3 regions of the Streptomyces sp. YJ-C3 genome follow, and region 1 is predicted to be linked to each of the others. Evidence: riboswitches for the same ligand, from Rfam matches in the RefSeq annotation. Region 1 holds a riboswitch; each other region holds the start of a gene.
What was found. A riboswitch is a leader RNA that binds a small molecule or an ion and turns the genes downstream of it on or off. The one in region 1 is predicted to bind cyclic di-AMP.
Positions count from the first base shown of each region.

Region 2: it holds a riboswitch for cyclic di-AMP, as region 1 does, so the genes downstream of both, ACVHNB_RS13795 (M23 family metallopeptidase) here and ACVHNB_RS09605 (M23 family metallopeptidase) in region 1, are expected to answer to the same signal.
Region 3: it holds a riboswitch for cyclic di-AMP, as region 1 does, so the genes downstream of both, ACVHNB_RS04045 (C40 family peptidase) here and ACVHNB_RS09605 (M23 family metallopeptidase) in region 1, are expected to answer to the same signal.

Region 1 is NZ_CM132685.1:2,166,922-2,174,519, reverse strand. Features, by position in the region: gene ACVHNB_RS09630 (alkaline phosphatase family protein) at 1-641, opposite strand, end outside; gene ACVHNB_RS09625 (DUF5998 family protein) at 641-1,228, opposite strand; gene ACVHNB_RS09620 (bifunctional acetate--CoA ligase family protein/GNAT family N-acetyltransferase) at 1,312-4,140, opposite strand; gene ACVHNB_RS09615 (HPr family phosphocarrier protein) at 4,330-4,611, shown strand; gene ACVHNB_RS09610 (GntR family transcriptional regulator) at 4,817-5,503, opposite strand; gene ACVHNB_RS09605 (M23 family metallopeptidase) at 5,727-6,515, opposite strand; cyclic di-AMP (ydaO/yuaA leader) riboswitch at 6,528-6,692, opposite strand; gene ACVHNB_RS09600 (M16 family metallopeptidase) at 6,930-7,598, opposite strand, start outside.
Region 2 is NZ_CM132685.1:3,151,682-3,159,279, forward strand. Features, by position in the region: gene ACVHNB_RS13775 (aspartate aminotransferase family protein) at 1-297, shown strand, start outside; gene ACVHNB_RS13780 (helix-turn-helix domain-containing protein) at 368-1,003, shown strand; gene ACVHNB_RS13785 (DUF6126 family protein) at 996-1,169, shown strand; gene ACVHNB_RS13790 (tyrosine-protein phosphatase) at 1,175-1,972, opposite strand; cyclic di-AMP (ydaO/yuaA leader) riboswitch at 2,350-2,535, shown strand; gene ACVHNB_RS13795 (M23 family metallopeptidase) at 2,539-3,294, shown strand; gene ACVHNB_RS13800 (SGNH/GDSL hydrolase family protein) at 3,425-4,243, shown strand; gene ACVHNB_RS13805 (STM4011 family radical SAM protein) at 4,215-5,096, opposite strand; gene ACVHNB_RS13810 (STM4012 family radical SAM protein) at 5,105-6,484, opposite strand; gene ACVHNB_RS13815 (STM4013/SEN3800 family hydrolase) at 6,481-7,287, opposite strand; gene ACVHNB_RS13820 (STM4014 family protein) at 7,376-7,598, opposite strand, start outside.
Region 3 is NZ_CM132685.1:913,850-921,447, forward strand. Features, by position in the region: gene ACVHNB_RS04030 (C40 family peptidase) at 1-978, opposite strand, end outside; gene ACVHNB_RS04035 (hypothetical protein) at 1,344-1,697, shown strand; gene ACVHNB_RS04040 (tellurite resistance/C4-dicarboxylate transporter family protein) at 1,675-2,649, opposite strand; gene ACVHNB_RS04045 (C40 family peptidase) at 2,675-3,865, opposite strand; cyclic di-AMP (ydaO/yuaA leader) riboswitch at 3,873-4,027, opposite strand; gene pcrA (DNA helicase PcrA) at 4,431-6,929, shown strand; gene ACVHNB_RS04055 (M23 family metallopeptidase) at 6,956-7,598, opposite strand, start outside.

The DNA.
Region 1 (7,598 bases):
TACACCAACGACCGGTCACCGGCGGCCAGTTGCTCGGCGGCCAGGTCCATGCGGTCCTCGCCGGACAGCCGGCCGTGGAAGGTGCCGCCGCTGAGCGCGATCTTGGTGAGGGGGGTCGACTGGAAGTGGGGGGCGGAGACCTGGGCCGTGTGGACTCCGGCCTCGTGGGCGCGCTGGAAGACCGTCGGGTACGGCTGCCAGACCTGCGGCTTCGTCCACGGATTCCAGCGGAGCTGGTTCATCAGCTCGCCGGTGGCCGGGTTGCGCACGGTGTAGCCGGGCAGGCCGTGCGCGCCGGGCGGCAGGCCGGTGCCGACCGAGGCGAGGGAGGTCGCGGTGGTGGCCGGGTAGCCCGCGGTGATCGGGCTGCCGGTGCCGCCGCGCGAGGACGCCATGAGCGAGCTCAGGAAGGGCGCCTCGTCGGGGTGGGCCCTCAGCTGCTCCCAGCCGAGGCCGTCGATGAGGAAGACGCAGGCGCGGTCGACCGGAGCGAGCTCCGGGATCGCGGCCGCGCAGCCGGGAACGCCCAGGTGGAAGCCGAGGGTGGGCAGCAGGTCGGCGAGGGAGCCGGTGCCGTACGCCGGGACGGGAGCGGAGTGGACGGGCAGCGGCTCTACGTCGTCCCAGGCGGCCTGCGTCATCAGCGTCCCGCGTCCGCGGTGGCCTCGGAGAGGGACTGGGCGAAGGCGAGGGCCTGGCGCACGGTCTCCGGTCCGTCGCCCGCCTCGCTGACGCGCAGGCTCAGGTCGTCGGCGGTCGAGCTGCCCGTGTAGCCGTGGTCCGCCTCGCAGTTGGGGTCGCCACAGGCGGCCGGCTCCAGGTCGATCCGGGAGACCGCGCCCCAGCCGATGGTGAGGACGACCTCGCGCGGCAGCGTGCCCGGAACGTACTTCTCCGGATTGGCGACGACACGGCTGAGCACCACCGAGGAGATCCGGTCGAGCTTCACGGACTCCGTGGACGTCGTCGCGTACGGCGTCGGGGAGGTCGTGTCGGCCGCCTGCTCGTCGGTGTGGCTGACGATGAAGCGGGTGTCGGTCAGGACCAGGACGGTGACATGACGACGGACCTCGTTCGCGTCGAACGTGGTCTCCTGGTGCACGAGGTACGACGAGATGGGCTCGCCGCCGACCGCGGCCTCCACCGCCTCGGCCACGAGGGCCGGGTAGTAGCCGCTGCGCTCGATCGCCGCTCGCAGCCCTTGGGTCGTCGTACTGGTCTTGGCCATGGGGTCCATCCTAAGGCCGGGGAGAGACTGTCGTTGCGCCTGTGGATAACCCTCCGTGAGGGCATTTCGCGGGGGGGTGCCGGTCAGTACGCGACAGGCAGGGTGCGCGGGCCGAGGTCGTCGCGGGCGGGTGGCGGCGCGAGCCGGACGGAGGCGCCGAGCACGGTCAGTCCGTGCGGGGCGACGACCACCGGTTCGAGGGCCACCCCGACCACCTCGGGGTGGTCGTCGACGAGACGGGACACGCGTTGCAGCAGCTCCTCCAGGGCGGGGGTGTCGACGGGGGCGGCGCCGCGCCAGCCGAACAGGATCGGCGCCGTCTTGATGGAGCGGATGATTGCGCGGGCGTCCTGGTCGGTGACCGGGATCAGCCGGTGCGCGGTGTCGCCGAGCAGCTCGGACGCCGCTCCGGCCAGGCCGAAGGAGAGCACCGCTCCGGCCGCCGGGTCGATGACGGCCCGGACGACCGTGTCGACGCCGCGCGGTGCCATCGCCTGCACCACGGGGCGCAGCTCGGCCGGTTTGCCGAGCTGCTCGGTCAGTTCTTCGTAGGCGCGGCGCAGGTCGGTCTCGTCGGCGAGGTCCAGGCGTACGCCGCCGAGGTCGGCGCGGTGGCGCAGGTGCGGGGCGGTCGTCTTGAGGGCCACGGGGTAGCCGAGGGTGCGCGCGGCCTCGGCGGCCCGGTCGGCGTCGGGTGCGGGCAGCGTCTGCCGTACGCCGATGCCGTACCGGGCGAGCAACGCGCGGGCGTCGTCCGGGGCGAGCTCGATGCCGCGCGGGTCGTCCTCCTTGGCGAGCAGCTCGGTGATGAGGTCGGCGGCCCCGGACTCGTCGATGCCGTCGTACTCGGGCACCTTGCCGGGCTCGGCCGCGTCGCGCCGCCACTGGGCGTACTTCACGACTTCGGAGAGGGCGTGGACGGCGCGCTCGGCCGCGGGGTAGGCGGGGATGAGGCGCGGGGTGCCTTCGGGGGTGTCGGCTGTCGCGGGGAGAGTCCTGGGCGTCTGGGTGTCGGGGGCGTCCGGGGCGTTGGGGCCGGTGCTGGTCGCGGCGGAGAGGGCCTCGGCGAGGCCGCCCAGTTCGACGTGGACGACGAGCACGGGCTTCGTGGGCGCTGCCGCGGCGGCGGCGCTCAGGGCCGCCGCCAGCTCGGCGTCCTCGGTGGGGCCCTCCCCCACCGCGGGCATCGCGGTGACGACGACCGCGTCGGTCTTGTCGTCGGCGAGCGCCTCATCGAGGGCCGCGCGGAAGTCCGCCGCGGAGGCGGCCGTGGTCAGGTCCCGGGGCGTCTTGGGACGCAGTCCCTCGGAGAGGCACACGTCGTAGGTCAGCAGGCCGAGCGACTCGGAGTTGCCCAGGATGGCGACGCGCGGTCCGGCGGGCAGCGGCTGGCGGGCCAGGAGGAGACCGGTGTCGACGAGCTCGGTGATCGTGTCGACCCGGATGACGCCGGCCTGCCGCAGCAGCGCGGAGACCGTGGCGTACGGGAGGCGGGTGGCGCGTACGGCGTGCCCTGTGGGGGCGATGCCGCTCTGCCGGGCGCCCTGGACGACCACGAGGGGCTTGGCGGCGGCGGTACGGCGGGCGAGGCGGGTGAACTTGCGCGGGTTGCCGATGGATTCGAGGTACATGAGGGCGACGTCCGTGTCCGGGTCGTCGTACCAGTACTGAAGGACGTCGTTCCCGGAGACGTCGGCGCGGTTGCCCGCGGAGACGAACGTCGAGATCCCCGTGGCGCCGGTCACTCCTCCGCCCCGTCGGTGCAGGCGGGCCAGCAGGGCGATGCCGATGGCGCCGGACTGGGCGAACAGGCCGATGCGGCCGGGGCGGGGCATCTCGGGGGCGAGCGAGGCGTTGAGTCGTACGTCCGGGGACGTGTTGACGACGCCGAACGCGTTCGGCCCGACGATGCGCATTCCGTAGGTGCGGGCCTGGCGCACCAGTTCCCGCTGGCGCTCGCGGCCCTCGGCGCCGCTCTCGGCGTATCCGGCGGAGACCACGACCAGGCCCTGCACACCCCGTTCACCGCACTCGGCGACGACGTCGGGCACGTGCGGCGCGGGTACGGCGACGACGGCCAGGTCGACGGGCTCGGCCGGGTCGATGTCGCGGACGCAGCGGTGCGCGGGAACGCCGTCGACCTCGGTCAGGTCCCCGGGGAACGCCTTGTTCACCGCATACAGGCGGCCCGTGAAGCCCGCGTCCTTGAGGTTGTCCAGAACGCTGCGGCCCACTCCTCCGGGTGCCCGCCCCACGCCGATCACCGCGACGGAGCCGGGGGCGAGGAGCCGCTGCACGGAACGGGCCTCGGCACGCTGCTCACGGGCGCGCTGCACCGCGAGGGACGCCTCCGTGGGCTCCAGGTCGAACTCCAGGCGGACGACGCCGTCCTCGAAGCTGCGCTTCTGGGTGTATCCGGCGTCCGTGAACACCTTGATCATTTTGGTGTTGGCGGGGAGCACCTCGGCGGCGAACCGGCGGATGCCGCGCTCCCGGGCGACGGCGGCGATGTGCTCCAGAAGGGCGGACGCCACGCCGCGCCCCTGATGGGCGTCCTGCACGAGGAAGGCGACCTCGGCCTCGTCGGCGGGCGCGGAGGCGGGTCTGCCGTTCGGGTCGATCCGGTCGTAGCGGACGGTCGCGATGAACTCGCCGCCCACCGTGGCGGCCAGGCCGACGCGGTCCACGTAGTCGTGATGGGTGAAGCGGTGGACGTCTTTGTCGGACAGACGGGGGTAGGGCGCGAAGAAGCGGTAGTACTTCGACTCGTCCGAGACCTGCTCGTAGAAGCTGGTCAGGCGCTCGGCGTCGTCGGTGGTGATGGGCCTGATCCGGGCGGTGCCGCCGTCGCGCAGCACGACGTCGGCCTCCCAGTGGGCGGGGTAGGCGTGCCGGTCCGACGGGGTCTCCATGCCGCAAGGGTAGGGCTGGCCACCGACAAGCGGGCGACAGTCGTACGGGTCGCGGCCCGCGCGCGTGGGAGGCAGGCTATGGAAGGCCGAAGGGCAGTGCTCGGAGGGGACCTGGGTCCGCGTCGAGCACGCTCCACGGTGTGTGAGAATGGTCTAGACAACCGTGAGACACCTGAAGGGCAGCATCACATGGCTGAGCGCCGCGTCAACGTCGGCTGGGCCGAGGGCCTCCACGCCCGCCCCGCCTCCATCTTCGTCCGCGCGGCCACGGCGGCCGGCGTCCCCGTGACGATCGCCAAGGCTGACGGCAACCCGGTCAACGCCGCCTCCATGCTCGCGGTGCTGGGCCTGGGCGCCCAGGGCGGCGAGGAGATCGTCCTGGCCTCCGACGCCGAGGGTGCGGACGCCGCGCTCGACCGTCTGGCGAAGCTGGTCTCCGAGGGCCTCGAGGAGCTTCCCGAGACCGTCTGATCCCATCAGTTCGGCGGAGCCGCGCGTTTCCCTTCGAGGGCGCGCGGCTCCGCCGTTTTCGCATTCGGACACCACCGCGCGAAATTCAAGCACGCCGAATAGGGCAGCAGAATTACACCGCACTGGACGTCTTTAATCAGGGCGGCAAAAGATACTGCGCGGCTCATTCGATGAATACCGCACTTCTTTGTATACGGCCCCCCTGTTAATGCTGGAGCCCCGCCGTGTTTACGGCATGTTGCGAAGTCCTCACACGGTCGCCCGCACGGGGGACGCGCAGCCGGTGGGCCGTGACGGCGCGCTCGGTGTGCAGGGCGGTCAGGGAGCGGGCCCGCTCGGCGTCGCCGCGGGCCACCGCGTCCACGATGGCGCCGTGCTCCGCCCAGGAATCGCCCGGCTGGGCCGGGGTCTCGACGGCGTACATCCACGCGATCTTGTGCCGGAGCTGGGTGAGCAGGGTGATCAGGCCGGGGCTTCCCGAGGCCTGTGCGAGGGTCTCGTGGAACCAGCCGCCCAGGGAGCGCAGATCCTCGCTCTGGCCCCGCCTGGAGCGCTCCTGCCCCAGCCTGACCAGGCCACGCAGCACCTTGAGGTGGGCCTCGGTGCGACGCTGCGCGGCGCGCGCGGCACCCAGCGGCTCCAGCAGCATGCGGATCTCCAGCAGGTCGGCGGCCTCCTGCTCGGTGGGTTCGGCCACGCACGCGCCCGCGTGCCTGCGCGTGACGACGAAGCCCTCGGCCTCCAGGGTGCGCAGCGCCTCGCGGACCGGGACGCGCGAGACCCCGTAGCGGCGCGCGAGCAGTTCCTCGGTGAGCCTGCTGCCGCGCTCGTAGACACCCGCGACGATGTCGTCGCGGATCGCCGTGCATACCGAGTGCGCGGGAATGCGCATGACCCGACCTCCGCCTTAATCCCCGCGAAACGCGGTCGATTGACGCCCGTGCAAGCGCGATTGACACCTGTTCGACGCGCCCGCCCAGTGACTCTATTCCACCCTCCTTGAATTTCCGACGGCAGGCCGGAATCCATGGATATTTTTTGGACAGGAACAGCGTGCACACGCGAAAGCCCCGGCTCGGCGGCCGGGGCTTTCGGGGACTGCTGCTGCGGATGCGTCAGACGTTCACGCCGTGCGAGCGGAGGTACGCGACGGGGTCCATGTCGGAGCCGTAGTCGGGGGTCGTGCGGGCCTCGAAGTGGAGGTGCGGGCCCGTGACGTTGCCGGTGGCGCCGGAGAGGCCTATCTGCTGGCCGGGGGTGACGGCCTGGCCGACGGAGACACCGATGGACGACAGGTGACCGTACTGGGTGTACGTGCCGTCGTTCATCTTGATCACGATGTTGTTGCCGTACGCGCCGCCCCAGCCGGCCTCGACGACGGTGCCGGAGCCCACGGCGTGCACGGAGGTGCCGCTCGCCGCGTGGAAGTCGATGCCGGTGTGGCTGCCGGAGGACCACAGGCCGCTGCTCGCCTTGTAGGCGGTGGAGACGTAGGAGCCGGTGATCGGTGCCACGAAGGAGTTGAGGCGCTTGCGCTCGGCCTCACGGGCGGCGCGCTCCTTGGCCTCGCGCTCCTTCTTGGCCTTCGCCTCGGCCTCGCGCTTGGCCTCCTGGGCCTTCTTCTTCGCCTCGGCCTCGGCCTTCTTCTTGGCGGCGGCTTCAGCGGCGGCCTTCTTCTGCGCGGAGGCCTGCGCGTCGATCTGGTCGGCCAGGGAGTCGCCGATGGCGATGGCCTGGGTCAGGCCGTTCTGGTCGGCGGCCGCGTTGTCGGCGGCGAGAGCGGGGGCGGCGAGGCCTCCGAGGACACCGGTCGTGGTGATCGCCGCGACACCCGCGACCTGCGCGGTGGTACGCGTGAGACGGCTGGGACGACGGTGCTTCCCGGTGGCACGGGTGAACGCCATGAAGTGGCTGGTCCTTTCCTTCCCTCTCGCCTACCGGGTTAGCTGACGGGTTCGGAGCAGGAAGGTCTCCTACGGACACCCTCCCCGTACGGGAAGAGCGTCCGATTCACCCCAGGGACTGCGGTGGGTCCCCGGCTCCCCTGGCTCGCGCCGTGGGGGACTCGGCGATGACTGTCCGGTGTCGCGGGCGCGACGTAGGTCTGGCGGACAGCCGGACCGACGCTAAACGGGACATCTTTTAATCAACAAACGGATCCCGGCTTTTGTAGTGCATGCCACAGACCAGACAGGCAACCTCCGCCCCAATTCGGACATTCGTGATCCAAGGTCGGTCGTGGACGGACGTGAGCGACAGCACGAAGCCCCGGTGGTCGGCGTGACCATCGGGGCTTCGTGCGGCGTGCGGGACGGGGGTCAGCCCGTGACCACGGTCACCTCACCGATGCCGAGGGCCCTGACGGGCTCCTCGATCTGCGCGGCGTCGCCCACGAGGATCGTCACCAGCCGGTCGGCCGGGAAGGCGTTCACGACCGCCGCAGTGGCCTCCACGGTGCCCGTCTCGGCGAGTTGGCGGTACAGCCGGGCCTGGAAGTCGTCCGGCAGCTGCTGCTCGACCTGGTCGGCGAGGGTGCCCGCGACCGCCGCGGCCGTCTCGAACTTCAGCGGGGCCACACCCACCAGGTTCTGCACGGCCGTGTCGCGTTCCGCGTCCGTGAGGCCCTCGGCGGCCAGCGTGCGCAGGACCTTCCAGAGGTCGTCGAGCGCGGGTCCGGTGTTCGGCGTGTCCACGGAGCCGCTGATGGCGAGCATCGCCGCGCCCGTCCCGTCGGGCGCGGACCGCAGCACCTGGGCGAAGGACCGCACACCGTAGGTGTAGCCCTTCTCCTCGCGCAGGACGCGGTCCAGGCGCGAGGTGAGCGTGCCGCCGAGGCAGTACGTGCCGAGGATCTGCGCCGCCCACACGCGGTCGTGCTTGTCGGGCCCGATCCGGCCGATGAGCAGCTGCGTCTGCACCGCTCCCGGACGGTCCACGACGACGACCCGGCCGGTGTCGTCCGCGGTGACCGGCGGCGCCGGGCGCGG
Region 2 (7,598 bases), 980 kb from region 1:
GGCCGGCCCAGGTCACTCAAGCTGCGCAGCCGCTGGACCATGCTGCAGGCCGCCCGCAAGGGCCTGTTCGCCCAGATGGTCGTCGTGCCGCTGCTGCAGAAGCACCGGATCCTCACCCAGGTCTCCGGCGACCACCTCGAAGTCATCAAGCTGATCCCGCCGCTCGTGGTGGACGAGGCCGACGTCGAGCGGTTCGTGGCGGCGTTCACCGCCGTGATGGACGACGCGCACAGTGGCGGCGGGCTGATGTGGGACTTCAGCAAGACCCTGATCAAGCAGGCGGTCGCCAACCGCTGACCGCCCGGAACGGTTTGCCTCTGAGGCAATAAATTTGCCCCTCGGGCAGGGCTCTGGCTGAATCGACCGTATGAGCCCTGCCCTCCCGAAGGAGGTTCCGGAGCCCCCGGAGCTGCCCGCCGTCGCGCCCCAGCTGCGTGCCCTGCGCCGCCGTGCCGCCCTCACGCTGGAGGCCGCGGCCCGCTCCGCCGGTCTGTCGCCCGCGCATCTGTCGCGCCTGGAGACCGGTCAGCGCCAGCCCTCGCTGCCGATGCTGCTCGCCCTCGCCCGCATCTACGGTACGACGGTCTCCGAACTGCTCGGCGAGACCCCCGCCGACCGGGACGCGGTCGTCCGCGCCCGGGACATGGAGGCGACCGAGGCCGGCGGCTGGACGTACTTCCAGGCCGGTTCCCCCGGCCGCGGCATGCAGGCGCTGCGGGTCCACGTGCCGTACGGCTCGCAGGGCGACATCGTGCGCGTCCACCCCGGCGAGGAGTGGCTCTACGTCCTCGAAGGGCGGCTGCGGCTGCGCCTGGGGGACACGTCCTACCGGCTCGACCCCGGGGACAGCGCGCACTTCGACTCGCTCACCCCGCACCGGATCGCCGCGGGGGACCCGGGCGGGGCCGAGCTCCTCTTCGTACACACCCTGCTGCAGAGCCCGACCGCCGCGCTGTGCCTCGGCCCGGCGGCCGGTCCGGCCCGGGAGGCCCGACATGACTGACATGAGCGACGCGACCGAGCCCACCGCCGGGGAACAGCCCGCCCGGCGGGACATCGAGGACAAGCTGCCGCGCGGCATCTGGGTCCGGGTCCTCGTGTACGTCTTCGCGGGGCACGCCCTCGCCGCCTTCATCTACCTGCTGTTCACGCTGGGCGGGGGCGAGTAGCCGGGTCAGACCAGGAGCCGCTCGCGCAGCCGGTCGCGCTCGGCCGCGGTGAGCCCCAGGCCCTCCTCGAAGTAGCGGTCCGTGCCGCCCCAGGTCTGCTCGATGGTGTCGAAGGCCGCGTGCAGGTACGTGGAGCGAGCGTCGAAGAGCGGGCTGAGCAGCTCCATGACCTCGGGGGAGTAGGCGTCGGCGGACGTGCCGCTGCGGCGCACCTTGTAGCGGCGGTGCTTCGCGTTCGACTCCAGGTAGTCCGCCTCGATCGCGTCGCGCTCCACGCCGACGGCGAGCAGCGTCACCGCGATCGACAGCCCCGCCCGGTCCTTGCCCGCCGCACAGTGCATCAGGGCGGGGACGCTGTCCTCGGCGATCGAGCGCAGCACGCGGCTGTGCTCGGCGGTGCGCTGGGTGATGATCGAGCGGTACGACGTGATCATGCGGTCCGCGGCGCGGCCCTCGGACAGCAGGGACCGCAGCTGCTCTATGTCGCCGTCGCGGACCATCTGCCAGAACTCGGCGCCGTCCGCCGGGTCGGACAGCGGCAGGTTCACATTGCGCACGCCGGGCAGCTCGACGTCGGCGCCCTCCAGCCGCTGGTCCGCGGCGTTGCGGAAGTCGAAGACGGTGTGCAGGCCGAGCCCGGCGAGGAACGCCGCGTCCTCGGCGGTGGCGTGGGCGAGATGGCCGCTGCGGTAGAGCACGCCCGGCCGCACGCTCCGGCCGTCCACCGTCGGCAGGCCGCCCACATCGCGGAAGTTGCGCACTCCGGACAGCTCGGGCTCGGTGGACGGGGCGTGCTGCGTCACGGGGGCTCCTCCCGGTCGGATCACCGGCGTTGCTCGCCGGCGGGCGCGCTCCCGACGATACGACATGGATTCCGGCGCCAACCATGTGTCCGTTTTAGGTATTTATGCGCCAACTATCCGCAAGGGAAGGGAGATTGTGGCCGGGCGCGTGAGCAGGCTCATAGCCGTGACGGTGCGTGGCGGTCGCCTCGAATCCACCTCTCGGGAATTCCCTTGATTTTCTTGAAGGTATGGCGCCGGTAAAGCGCGACCGTCGACGCAGGGTGACACAGAAAGCTCTCAGTCGATCAAGAAAGCGGCACCATAAGTCAATTCGATGCTTGTCGCCGCCTTTCGTGCTGCCTTACGGTCACCCTTCAATCCGGGCGGAACGCCTAGTCCTGCCACCGCCCGGACTCCGAACCACGACCCGTGACGGCAGGAGCGGGGGACCCACAGGCAGTACGCCGCCGAGGGAATTCCCCATGCGGCTAGGGGTGAAGTCGTGCTCGTACACCGGGCGCGGCCGGGCAACTCCAGCCCGAACCCGACAGCTCACCTCGCAGGCGACGGAGAGGAAATCCGCCATGCCCGCCAAGGGAAAGCACCGCCGCCCGAAGTCCCAGCGCGTCACGCGCGCCGCCGCCGTCGCCTCGGCCGGCGGGGCCGCGCTCGCCCTGCCGCTCATCGGCGCCACCGGCGCCCACGCGGCGACCGCCGACACCGCCGCGAAGACCTACACGGTCAAGGCCGGTGACACGCTCTCCAAGATCGCCAAGGCGCAGGACGTCGACGGCGGCTGGAAGAAGCTCTACCAGGCCAACAAAGACGTCGTCGGCTCCGACTCCGGCCTCATCAAGCCCGGCATGAAGCTCACGCTGGACGGCGCCGCGGCCAAGAGCGCCACCACCACGGCCACGCAGGCGAGCACCACCACGGCCGACTACGTGAAGCCCGTCGACGGCACCAGTGGCACGCCCTACCACCAGTCCGGCTCGATGTGGTCCAGCGGCTACCACACCGGCACCGACTTCGTCGTGCCCACCGGCACCTCGATCAAGGCGGTCGGCGCCGGCACCGTCGTCTCCGCCGGCTGGGACGGCGCCTACGGCAACGAGGTCGTCATCCAGCACGCCGACGGCCGCTACTCGCAGTACGCCCACATGTCGTCGGTCGGCGTCTCCTCCGGGCAGACCGTCACCGCGGGCCAGCAGATCGGCCTCTCCGGCGCGACCGGCAACGTCACCGGACCGCACCTGCACTTCGAGATCCGTACGTCGCCGAGCTACGGCTCCGACATCGACCCGCTGGCGTACCTGCGCGAGCACGGCGTCAACGTCTGAGCCGCGGCACCACGCGCGATCTTCTCGGCGCCCGGGGATATTCCCCGGGCGCCGAGTGGGTTTTCTCACCACGCGTCAACCCCTGGCTACGGTCGCGTAGGTCACAACCGAGGGTGAAAGATGTGTGGTCGTGGCAAACGAATCGAGATCACTCAGCGGCGGCACGATTCGGTCCTACGCGGCGGTGGGGGACAGCTTCACCGAAGGCGTCGGGGACCCCGGGCCCGACGGGAACTTCGTCGGATGGGCCGACCGGCTCGCCGTCCTCCTGGACGACCGCGTCCCCGAGGACACCTTCCAGTACGCGAACCTCGCCGTGCGCGGCAAGCTCATCGACCAGATCGTCGAGGACCAGATCCCGCGGGCCGTCGAGCTCGCCCCCGACCTGGTGTCCCTGGTCGCCGGCGGGAACGACATCATCCGCCCCGGCACCGACCCGGACGACGTGGCCGAGCGCTTCGAGAAGGCCGTGGTGCGCCTGACCGAGGCCGCCGGGACCGTCATGGTCGCCACCGGCTTCGACACCCGCGACGTGGCCGTCCTCAAGCATCTGCGCGGCAAGATCGCCACGTACAACATGCACGTACGGGCCATCGCCGACCGGCACGGCTGCACGATGCTCGACCTGTGGTCGCTGAAGTCCATCCAGGACCGCAGGGCCTGGGACGAGGACCGGCTGCACCTCTCCGCCGAAGGACACACCCGCGTCGCGCTGCGCGCCGGGCAGATGCTCGGCGTCGACGTGCCCGCCGACCCGGAGCAGCCCTGGCCGCTGCTCCCGCCGCGCGGCACGTTCGAGGTGCGGCGCGACGACATCCACTGGGCCCGGGAGTTCCTGGTGCCGTGGATCGGCCGGCGGCTGCGCGGGGAGTCCTCCGGGGACCGCGTGGAGGCCAAGGGGTTCGTGGACCCGCACATCATCAAGGCGCACCTGGAATCGGCGTCCTGACCGCCTGAACCGGCGCCGCCGGTATCCGCTCCAGGACCCCGCCCGCGAAGACGTCGTACAGCGGCAGCGTCTCCAGGTGGACGTAGCCGATGTGACAGTCGCAGACCGCCAGCGGGCATGCCCGGGGTCCGAGCGCCGCGCGCCAGGAACCGTCGTACAGGTTGCCCAGCTCGGCCCGGACGAAGTGACAGCGGCGCACCGTGCCCTCGCCGTCCACCGAGACGACCGAGGAACCGGTCCGGCAGGGCAGCCCGGCCGAGCGGTGCGGATGCCTGCTGTACGGGAAGAGGGGGTCGACGGCCGTCCAGGCCGCGGCCTCCTCGTCCGTGTACGTACGGCCCTCCGCCGCGTTCACCCACAGGTACACCTCGGACGGCAGCGCCCTGCGCAGCGTACGGGCCTGCTCCAGATGCTCCGGGAGGCCGACCACGCCGACACTGAACCGCACCCCGCGCCGCGCCAGTTCCCGCGTCTTGCCGAGGAACCGCTCGTAGGGCGTCTGCCCCGGGTGGAACGTGCACCACAGGGCGAGCGCGTCCAGGTCGGCGTCGGCGAGCCACTCCGTGCGGCAGCTCAGATTCGTCTGGATGGCGACGCGCGCGACGTGCCGCTGGTGCGAGAGCTCGACCATCGCCTTCCGGTACCAGGACCGCACCAGCCCCTCACCCCACGGCGTGAACAGGACGGACAGCCGGTCCTCGCGCTGCCCGGCCACCCAGCCGGAGAACCGCTCCAGCGCCGCGCGGTCCGCGCGCAGCTGCGCGGTGGAGTCGCGGCGCTTGGCGAACGGGCAGTACGGACAGTCGTAGTCGCACGAGGACAGCGGCCCCCGGTACAGCAGCGTCAGGTCCATCGGCCCGCTCACCTCGGCTCGTACGCGGCCATCGCGGCGCGCACCTCGGGGGAGAACAGCTCCGGCCCGAGCGCGTCCGAGTACGCCAGGCCCTCGGGCGTCAGCCGCAGCCGCTCCCCGTCGTCCCACGGCTCCAGCCAGCCGCGCGCGGCGAACGCCGCGAGCTCGGCCGCGAAGTCGTCGAACGGGCCGGCGCCGAACCGGAGCCGGTAGTCGTCCAGCGGCATGCCCTCGGCCTGCAGCAGCGACTGCAGCAGATGACGGCGGCGCGCCTCCCGCCCGTCGACCCGGCGGCCGTGCCGCGCCCGCGCGAACTCCTCGGCGGCGGTGGCCGTGTAGCCGTCGATGATCGCGCGGATCTCCCGCATGTCGACGGCGTACTCGAAGGAGTAGTGCAGCGACGAGGTGTACGAGCGGGCGCCGCAGCCCAGGCCGATCATGCCGTCGGTCTGGCAGGCGTAGTCGTCCGGGCCCTGCGCCGGGGCGTCCGCGCGCCGGAACATGCGCATCGACACCTGCTCGTAGCCGTGCTCCAGGAGATGGTCGCGGCCCTGGCGGTACAGGCGCAGCCGCTGCTCGTCCCAGGCGTGGTCGGACAGCGGGGCGGTGCTCCGGCCCAGGCCGGTCAGCGGCCGGACGTAGAGCGGGTAGAGGTACAGCTCCTCGGGGCGCCAGGCGAGCGCTGCGTCGAGGGAGGCGCGCCAGCTCGCCGGGGTCTGGCCGTCGATGCCGTAGATCAGGTCGATGTTCAGCACCGGGATGTCCGTGTCCCGGATGCGGGTCAGCGCCGCCTCCACATCCGCGCGGCGCTGCGGCCGGACCGCGGCGCGGGCCTCCGCGTCCACGAAGCTCTGCACGCCGATGCTCAGCCGGGTCGTGCCGCGCTCCGCGAGGACCGCGAGCCGGTCCGCCGTGGCCGTCGCGGGCGAGGTCTCCACGGACAGCGGCACCGCCCGCAGGTCCGCGCCCGTCCGCAGCTCGGCGATGTCGCACAGCCGCGCCAGCTCGTCCGCGTCGAGGAAGGTGGGGGTGCCACCGCCGAACGCCGCGTTCGCGAACCGCACGTCCGGACCGTCGCCGAGCGCCTCGCGCACCGCCACGGCCTGCCGTTCCAGGGCGTCCAGATAGCGGCCCGTCAGCTCGTCCGGTGCGCCGATGCGCGTGAACAGATTGCAGAAGCCGCAGCGGACCTCGCAGAACGGTATGTGGAGATAGAGGGAGAGCGCGCCCTTGGGCTCGTCGCGCCACAGGTCGCGCAGCGCGGGACGCTCGGGCAACGGCCGGTAGGCGGTCTTGTGCGGATACGCGTAGACGTAACTCTGGTACGGGCGCGGGGCGTCGGCGGACACGGTCCCCGCGCGTCCGGCCGCTTCGGCGGTGGTGGTCATCCGGTCGGCTCCAGGAAGAAGTGGGCGTAGGGCACGGTCCAGACCGCCTCGTGGCCGAGACGGTGGCCGGTGTAGCCGTCGTCCCCGTAGGCCGTGCCGTGGTCGGAGCAGACGACGGCGAAGCAGCGGCGGCGCGCGCTCATCGCCGCGAACAGCCGCCCCACGTGCCGGTCGATGTACTCCAGAGCGGCGGCGTGGGTCTCGGGCGAGTCACCTGCCGCGCGCGTGGCACCCGGCAGGTGGAACCAGTTCGGCTGGTGCAGCGCCGCGGCGTTCACGAACAGGAACAGGCGCTGCTCGTGCGGGAGTTCGGCGACGACCTGCTCCGCGCGCGCGACCTGCGCCTCGAACGACGTGGGCGACGCGACCCCGAACTCGGGCTCCCAGTGGCTCTCCTGGAAGAGGCCGGGCAGGACGCTCCCCAGGGCGCCCTGCCGGTTGAAGAAGCCGACGCCGCCGACGCACACCGTCCGGTACCCGGCCGCGGCCAGACCCGACACCAGGTCCGGGGTGTCGAAGACATAGGTGCGGCCCGCCGTGGTCTCGCTGCCCGCGAACCGCGCCGCGAACAGCCGCGGATGCGGGCCGGGCGTCGCGGGAGTCGGCAGGAAACCGGCGAACATCGCCTGGTGGGAGGCGTACGTGAAGCTGCCCGGCGCGTGCCGCTTCTCCCAGGTGCCGCCCGGCAGATGACGTGCCAGGTGGGGGATGCGGCCCGCCGCGGCCAGCTCCACCGCCACGTCGTGGCGGAGCGTGTCGAGGGTGAGCAGCAGGAGGTCGTCGCGGCCCACCACCTCGTTCATGTCGGGATCGGCCGTCGCGCCGGCCGCGGCGGGTGCCGTGGGCATGACCGGTGCCGTGTGCGGGGCGGCGGGTGGTGGCGAGGTGGTGTCAGGTGCGGGCATCGCGGGTCCTTGCGGGGTGGTGCGGGTGTGCGGCGGCGGGAGCCGCTCGGTGCGGGGTGCCGAAAACGGCCGGGGCCCGCGCGGGGTGCCGGGCGTCAGGGAAGTGGCGGAGCACGGCGGCGACTTGGGCCGCGTACGTGTCCAGTCCCTCGGCACCGCTGCCGGGCAGCCCGGTCAGGCGCGGCAGCAGATCGCCGAAGGCGTTGACC
Region 3 (7,598 bases), 1.3 Mb from region 1:
CGGGTTCGGCGCGTGGATCATCTGCCCGTTGCCGATGTAGAGCCCGACATGGCTGATGCCGGAGTAGAAGAACACCAGGTCGCCCGGCTGCAGTTGGGACTTCGAGACCCGCTGCCCCGCGTTGATCTGCGCGTACGTGGTGCGCGGCAGCGAGACGCCCGCCGAGCGGTACGCGGCCTGCGTCAGGCCCGAGCAGTCGAAGGCGTTCGGGCCGGTGGCGCCCCAGACGTACGGGCTGCCGAGCGCGTTGTGTGCGAAGGCGATGGCCGCCTGGGCACGGGAGTTGGGGGCCGTGCCCACCTTCCCCCGGGGCGTGGAGCGGGAGGCGCGGTCGCCGCCGTCGGCCGTGGTGAGGTCCCGGTCCGCCGGGGTGAGCCGGTCGAGCAGCTGCCGGGCGTCCGCCAGCTTCTTCGTCACCGTCTTCTTCTGCTTCTCCAACTCCTTCTGCTTGGCTCGCAGTTCGGAGAGGGAGCCGTCGGCCTGGGTGTGCAGCTGGTCGATCTCGCGCAGCTCCTTGCGGACGCGGGTGATCGTGGCGGCCTGGCGGGTGCCGACGCGGTTCGTGAAGGACGCCTCGTCGAGATAGCGGTCGGGCGTGGAGGACAGCAGCAGCTGTACGGACGGGTCCACGCCGCCCGTGCGGTACTGCGCCGCCGCGACCGCACCCAGTTGCTGGCGCTGCGTGTTGAGCGACTCCGTCCGGCGGGACGCCTCGTCCTGCAGCGAGTCCACCTTCTTGCGGGCCTTGCCCGCCTTCTCCTTCGCGCCGTTGTACTTCTCGGTGGCGACCTCCGCCTCCTGGTAGAGCCTGTCGACCTTCGCCTTCACCTGAGCGGGGCTGAGGTTCGGCTCCGCGTGCGCCGCACCGCCGTCGAAGGCGATGGTGGTCGCCGCGGAGGCGAGAGCGAGGGTGGCCGCGGTGCGGACCGTACTGCCACTGAACGAACGCTGTTTCGGCTTGCGATGCGCTGCCGGCACGAAGTGCCACGTCCTTCCGGTCGTACTGCCTGCCTGCACGTACTGCTGCGTGAGGGGCGCCGATCGCGCGTCCGGCGGCGGCCCGCACAGGGGGAGCGGGCCGCCGCCGGACCTTTCTCGGCGGTGGTGTCCGACTGCCGCCCCTGGCCCGGGCGGCGGTGGGGAGCCGGTCACCTGAGGAAGGACGCTAAACCTCTGCGTAACGGGTTGGCGCCGGATTGTTAGGAACTGGCTTGTTTGTTACGGCTGGTGGCAGAGAGTGATGGACAGGTGCGCGTAGTGGCCCGAAGCGGCCCGAAGTCGTCCGCGAGGGCTACGGGGGATCGGTGTCGGGACGACACGGGCGTCCCGTTAGGCTCCGCAGCATGGACGTACTCATCCATCTCTTCGTCGGCCTGCACATCATCGGCATCGCCTCGCTGCTCGGCGGCTTCCTCACGCAGATGTCGGCGATGGGGCAGGGCACGGCCCGCTTCAACAAGGCCATGCTGCACGGCGCCCTGACCATGCTGGTGACCGGTGTCGCCCTGGTCGGCCTCCATCAGGCCGACGACAACACCGTGAACAACATCAAGATCGGCGTGAAGCTGGCGATCCTGATCGTCATCCTCGGCATCGTCTACGTGAAGCGCGACGAGGAGAAGGCGGAGAAGGGCCTGTTCGCGGCGGTCGGCGGCCTCACCGTGGCCAACATCTTCATCGCCGTGCTCTGGACCTGACGGCCCCGGCCGAGCGGGCCGCCCCCACCGCGGTGACCAGCCAGACGGCCACCGCGATCCACAACAGCACCTGTCCCGGCCCCTTGAGCCAGGACGTCTCGACGGCGGTGGCCACGGAGAGCGTGGCCACGGCCGTCACCCCCATCGGGAACACCGTCGACCAGCGCCGCACGTCGTACGTGAACCGCGGCTCCAGCACCTCCGCCACCGCGAGCACCACGTACCAGGCCAGGTCGAGCGCGAGCAGCACCCCGCACATGTCGCGCAGCACCCCGGTGACGTCGGAGTTCCAGAGGTCACCGGCCCGCCCGGCGAGCACCAGCCGGGCCGCCGCGAGCGCCGAGATCCCCAGCGCCCCGCCCGCGATCCAGTGGTCCCCGGCCCCCTCGAACACCTGCCGGCGGTCGAACCGGGCGAACGCGACGACGTACAGCACGATCCCGCACCAGAACACCACCACCGCCGCGTGGCCGAGCCAGGCCACGCCCAGCTCCGCCGACAGCGTCGCCCCGAGCACGGCCAGGCTCTGGGTCGCCACGCAGACGAGGAAGACGAGCCCCGGCATCCGCGGTTTCCAGTGGCGGACGACGGCGAGGAGCAGCACGGGCCACACGAGCGCGGCGATCACCAGCAGCGCCTCGGCGAGCGCCTGCAGGCCCGCCAGCGAGAGCCGGGTGCCGAGGACGCACGTCGCCGCGACCGCGGTCAGCGCGGGCGGCGTGTCCGCCTCGCGCTCCCAGCGGCCGCGGTCGCGGACGAGACGGAGCAGGAAATCGCAGGCCAGCACCGCCCAGAGCGCCGCGGCAAGGACCAGGAAGACACCGGACAGGACGGCGTACCCGGTCAGCCGGAACCCGACCGAGACGATGCCGGTCGCCATCACGGCGGCACCGGCGGCGGGCGGGAGCTGGGACCAGAAGGACTGCGGGATCACGTCCGGGCGGTGCTGCACCGCCCGAACGTAACCGCGGATCCGGTCAGGCGGGGCGCACCACGCTGTGGATCGACCCCGTGCCGTCGTAGTAGATGGACTCCTCGCGGACGTACGCCCCCGGCTTCGGCGCGTGGATCATCATGCCGTCGCCGAGGTAGAGGCCGACGTGGCTGATGTCGTCGTAGAAGAAGACCAGGTCACCCGGCTGGATGTCGGAGAGCGGGACGGTCGTGCCGACCTCCACCTGGTCCCAGGTGGTGCGCGGCAGCGAGATGCCCGCCGCCTTCCAGGCCGCCTGGGTCAGCCCCGAGCAGTCGTACGAGTCCGGGCCCGTGGCGCCCCACACGTACGGCTTGCCCTCCTGGGACTTGGCGAACGCCAGCGCCTTCGCCGCCTTGGCCGCGTAGGTCGACGACGAGCCGGACGAGCCGGACGAGCCGGACCCCGATCCGGACGACGTACCCGAGCCGTCCTCCTGCCGGGCCGCCTCCTCGGCCGCCTTCCGCTTCTGCTCCTCCTCGGCCTTCTGCTTCTGGGCGAGCTCGGCGGCCTTCTTGCGGGCCGCCTCTTCCTTCTTCTTCTCGATCGCCGCGAGCCGCTGCTTCTCCTCGGCCGTCAGCTCGGACAGCAGCCGGCGCGCGTCGGAGAGCTTGGACTGCACGCTCTGCTTCGAGGTCTTCAGCTCGGTCTGCGAGGAGGTGAGCTGCTGGAGGTTCTCCTGCGCCTCGGTGCGCTTCTTCGCGGTCGCGCGCTGCTGCTCCTGGTAGTCGTCGACCGCCTTCTTCTGGCTGGCGGTCATCCGGCTCATCAGGTGGTTCTGCGCGAAGTAGTCCTCGGGGTCGTCGGCGAGGAACATCGTCGCGGTGTCGCTGACCCCGCCCGAGCGGTACTGCTCGGCGGCGAACCGGCCCAGGTCCTGGCGGGCCGCGTTCATCTTCTCGGTGCGCTGCGCGATGTCGTCGAGGAGCTGGTCGACCTGCTTCTTCTTGCTGTCGGTCTGCTCCTTGGCGGAGTTGTACTTCTGCGTGGCGACCTCGGCCTGCCGGTACAGGGTGTCGACCTTCTTCTGCACCTCTTCGAGGCTCGGCCTGGCCGGCTGCGCGGGGGCGGCCTGTGCCGTCTGCGAGAGCAGGGCCACCGAGGTGAGGGCGGCGGTCGTGATCCCGACCGCGGGGGTGGTGCGAAGGCCGCCCGACATCCGGGAGCGGGTGCGCGGCTTGCGGTGCGACGCCAAGGAGGCGACTCCTTCCGTGGTCCGCCTACCGGGTTAGCTGTCGGGTTCGGGCGTACGGAAGGCTGCCCTACGGTCAACTGCCCGATGGTGCCGGGCCGTTGAGCCGATTCACCCCAAGGTCGGTTGGGTCCCCGGTTCCCTGCCTCTCGGCGTACGGAACTCAGCGGGGGCTGCCCGGTCGCCGCGTTGTTCGCGAGCGGGGGGACGGGCTGCCCGCGCAGCACCGTAGCCAACTCGTGTTGCTGCTGTGAAGGTTGATGTTCGATATGCCCGATACATTTTCGTGACCTTGGCGACTCCGCGGCCCCGCACCTGGCCGTATGCGGCCAACCCCTCATGGTCTGCGGCGATTTGTTCGCATTTCGTCCATGCGCTTGTCGGGGATGCGGGAGTGTGTGGGCTTCACTCACTATTTGTGAAGGTGTCGTCATGGAGTGTGACGAGGGGGCGTCCGGTGTCCGGGCCCGGCCGACCCGCGCGTTCCGAAGCCGCTGACCTGCTCGGACGGGCGGTGTGGTGAAGGCGGCGGCGGGGTGTCAGTGGGGCGGCCTAGACTCGTAGAGCGATGAGCAGCCTCTTTGACGACAACTTCCTGGCCAGCCTCCAGCGCGGCGCGGAGGAGCCCCCGCCGCCGCCCGAGGACGAGCACGACGGCCCCGCGCCGGAGCCGATCCCGGACGACCTGTTCGGCGGGAAGTTCGACGTGCCCCCGGCCAGGGACGCCTACTACCGCGACGGCGCCCCCCGCCCGGCCCTCGACCCGGCGGCCCTCCTCGACGGGCTGAACGAGAACCAGCGGGCGGCCGTCGTGCACGGTGGCACCCCGCTGCTCATCGTCGCGGGCGCCGGCTCCGGCAAGACCCGCGTCCTCACCCACCGCATCGCCTACCTGCTGGCCGAGCGCGGCGTGCACCCCGGCCAGATCCTCGCGATCACGTTCACGAACAAGGCCGCGGGCGAGATGAAGGAGCGCGTCGAGTCCCTCGTCGGCCCGCGCGCCAACGCCATGTGGGTCTCGACCTTCCACAGCGCCTGCGTGCGCATCCTGCGCCGCGAGTCGAAGAAGCTCGGCTTCACCTCGTCGTTCTCGATCTACGACGCCGCCGACAGCAAGCGCCTGATGGCCCTGGTCTGCCGCGACCTGGACCTCGACCCGAAGAAGTTCCCGCCGAAGTCCTTCAGCGCCAAGATCTCGAACCTGAAGAACGAGCTGATCGACGAGGAGGACTTCGCCGGCCAGGCCGCCGACGGATTCGAGAAGACGCTCGCCCAGGCCTACGCGATGTACCAGTCGCGGCTGCGCGAGGCCAACGCGCTGGACTTCGACGACCTGATCATGACGACGGTGAACCTGCTGCGCGCGTTCCCCGACGTCGCCGAGCACTACCGCCGCCGCTTCCGCCACGTCCTGGTCGACGAGTACCAGGACACGAACCACGCGCAGTACGCGCTGGTGCGCGAGCTCGTCGGCCCGGCCCAGGACGCGGAGGGCAACGACGCGGACCCCGCCGAGCTCTGCGTCGTGGGTGACGCCGACCAGTCCATCTACGCGTTCCGCGGCGCCACGATCCGCAACATCCTCCAGTTCGAGGAGGACTACACGGACGCGACGACGATCCTGCTGGAGCAGAACTACCGCTCCACCCAGACGATCCTCTCCGCGGCCAACGCGGTCATCGAGCGCAACGAGTCGCGCCGCCCCAAGAACCTGTGGACCAACGCGGGCGCGGGCGCCCAGATCACCGGCTACGTCGCGGACACCGAGCACGACGAGGCCCAGTTCGTCGCCGAGGAGATCGACCGGCTCACGGACGCGGGCGACGCGAAGGCCGGCGACGTCGCCGTCTTCTACCGGACGAACGCGCAGTCCCGTGTCTTCGAAGAGATCTTCATCCGCGTCGGCCTGCCCTACAAGGTCGTCGGCGGCGTCCGCTTCTACGAGCGCAAGGAGGTCCGGGACGTCCTCGCCTACCTGCGGGTCCTGTCGAACCCCGAGGACTCCGTCCCGCTGCGCCGCATCCTGAACGTGCCCAAGCGCGGCATCGGCGACCGAGCCGAGGCCATGATCGACGCACTGTCGCAGCGCGAGAAGATCTCCTTCCCGCAGGCACTGCGCCGCGTCGACGAGGCGTACGGCATGGCGGCCCGCTCGACGAACGCCGTGAAGCGGTTCAACACCCTCATGGAGGACCTGCGGACCATCGTGGAGTCGGGCGCCGGCCCGGCCACGGTCCTGGAGGCCGTCCTGGAGCGCACCGGGTACCTCGCCGAGCTGCAGTCCTCCACGGACCCGCAGGACGAGACCCGCATCGAGAACCTTCAGGAGCTCGCCGCCGTCGCCCTGGAATTCGAGCAGGAGTCCGGCGCGGCGGCCGAGGGCGCGGAGGAAGGCGAGGACGGCGGCGCGTCCGCGGGCACCCTCTCCGACTTCCTGGAGCGCGTCGCGCTCGTCGCCGACTCCGACCAGATCCCCGACGAGGAGGACGACGGCAGCGGCGTCATCACCCTGATGACCCTGCACACCGCCAAGGGCCTCGAATTCCCCACGGTCTTCCTGACCGGCATGGAGGACGGCGTCTTCCCGCACATGCGCTCCCTCGGCCAGACCAAGGAACTGGAGGAGGAGCGGCGCCTCGCGTACGTGGGCATCACGCGCGCGCGGGAGCGGCTGTACCTGACGCGGTCGACGATGCGCAGCGCCTGGGGCCAGCCCTCGTACAACCCGCCCTCCCGCTTCCTGGAGGAGATCCCGGACGCGCACCTGGAGTGGAAGCGCACGGGCGCTTCGGCGCCGGCGCCGTCCACCAAGGGCATCGGCGGCGGCATCGCCGCGTCGCTGTCGTCGTCCCGCTCCCGTACGACGCCGGCGTTCGCCACGCGCCGCGCCACCGAGAAGCCGGTGGTGTCCCTGGCCGTCGGCGACCGTGTCACGCACGACCAGTTCGGCCTCGGCACGGTGGTGGGCGTGAGCGGATCGGGCGGGAACGCGGAGGCGACGATCGACTTCGGCGACCCCAAGCCCAAGCGTCTGCTGCTGCGGTACGCGCCGGTCGAGAAGCTGTAGCGGTTACGCGGTTACGCGCTACGCGGTTACGTGGGATCCAGGCCGTGGCTGCGCAGCCACGGCAGCGGGTCGATCGCCGAGCCGCCCCCGGGCCGTACCTCGAAGTGCAGGTGCGGTCCGGTCGAGTTCCCGGAGTTGCCCGACCGCGCGATCACGTCACCGGCCTTCACGGGCCCGCTCATCACGGTGTGCGCGGAGAGGTGGCAGTACCAGGTCTCCGTACCGTCCTTGGCGGTCACTATCGCCATGTTCCCGTACGCGCTGTTCCACTGCGTGCGCACGGTGCCGTCCGTCGCGGCCATCACTGGAGTCCCGTACGAGACCGGGAAGTCGATGCCGGAGTGCACGGACATCCAGTTGATACCGGCCTGTCCGTAATAGGCGCTCAGCCCGCGCTGCTTCACCGGCAGAGCGAACTTGGGGCGCAGCGCCTCCTTGCGCGCGGCCTCCTCGGCGGCCTTCTTGCGGTCGGCCTCCTGCTTCGCCCTCAGGTCGATCCGCTCCTGCGTGCGGCTCGCCCGGTCGGCGAAGTCGCCCGCGTCCGCGGACACATCCTTGAGCTGCGTGTCCAGCTTGTTGTTGGCGACGGACGGCTTCACCGCGCTCGCGTCGGGCGCCGCCGCTGCCTGCGTCTCCTTGCCGTCGTCCCCGCCGCCGATGCTGCCCACG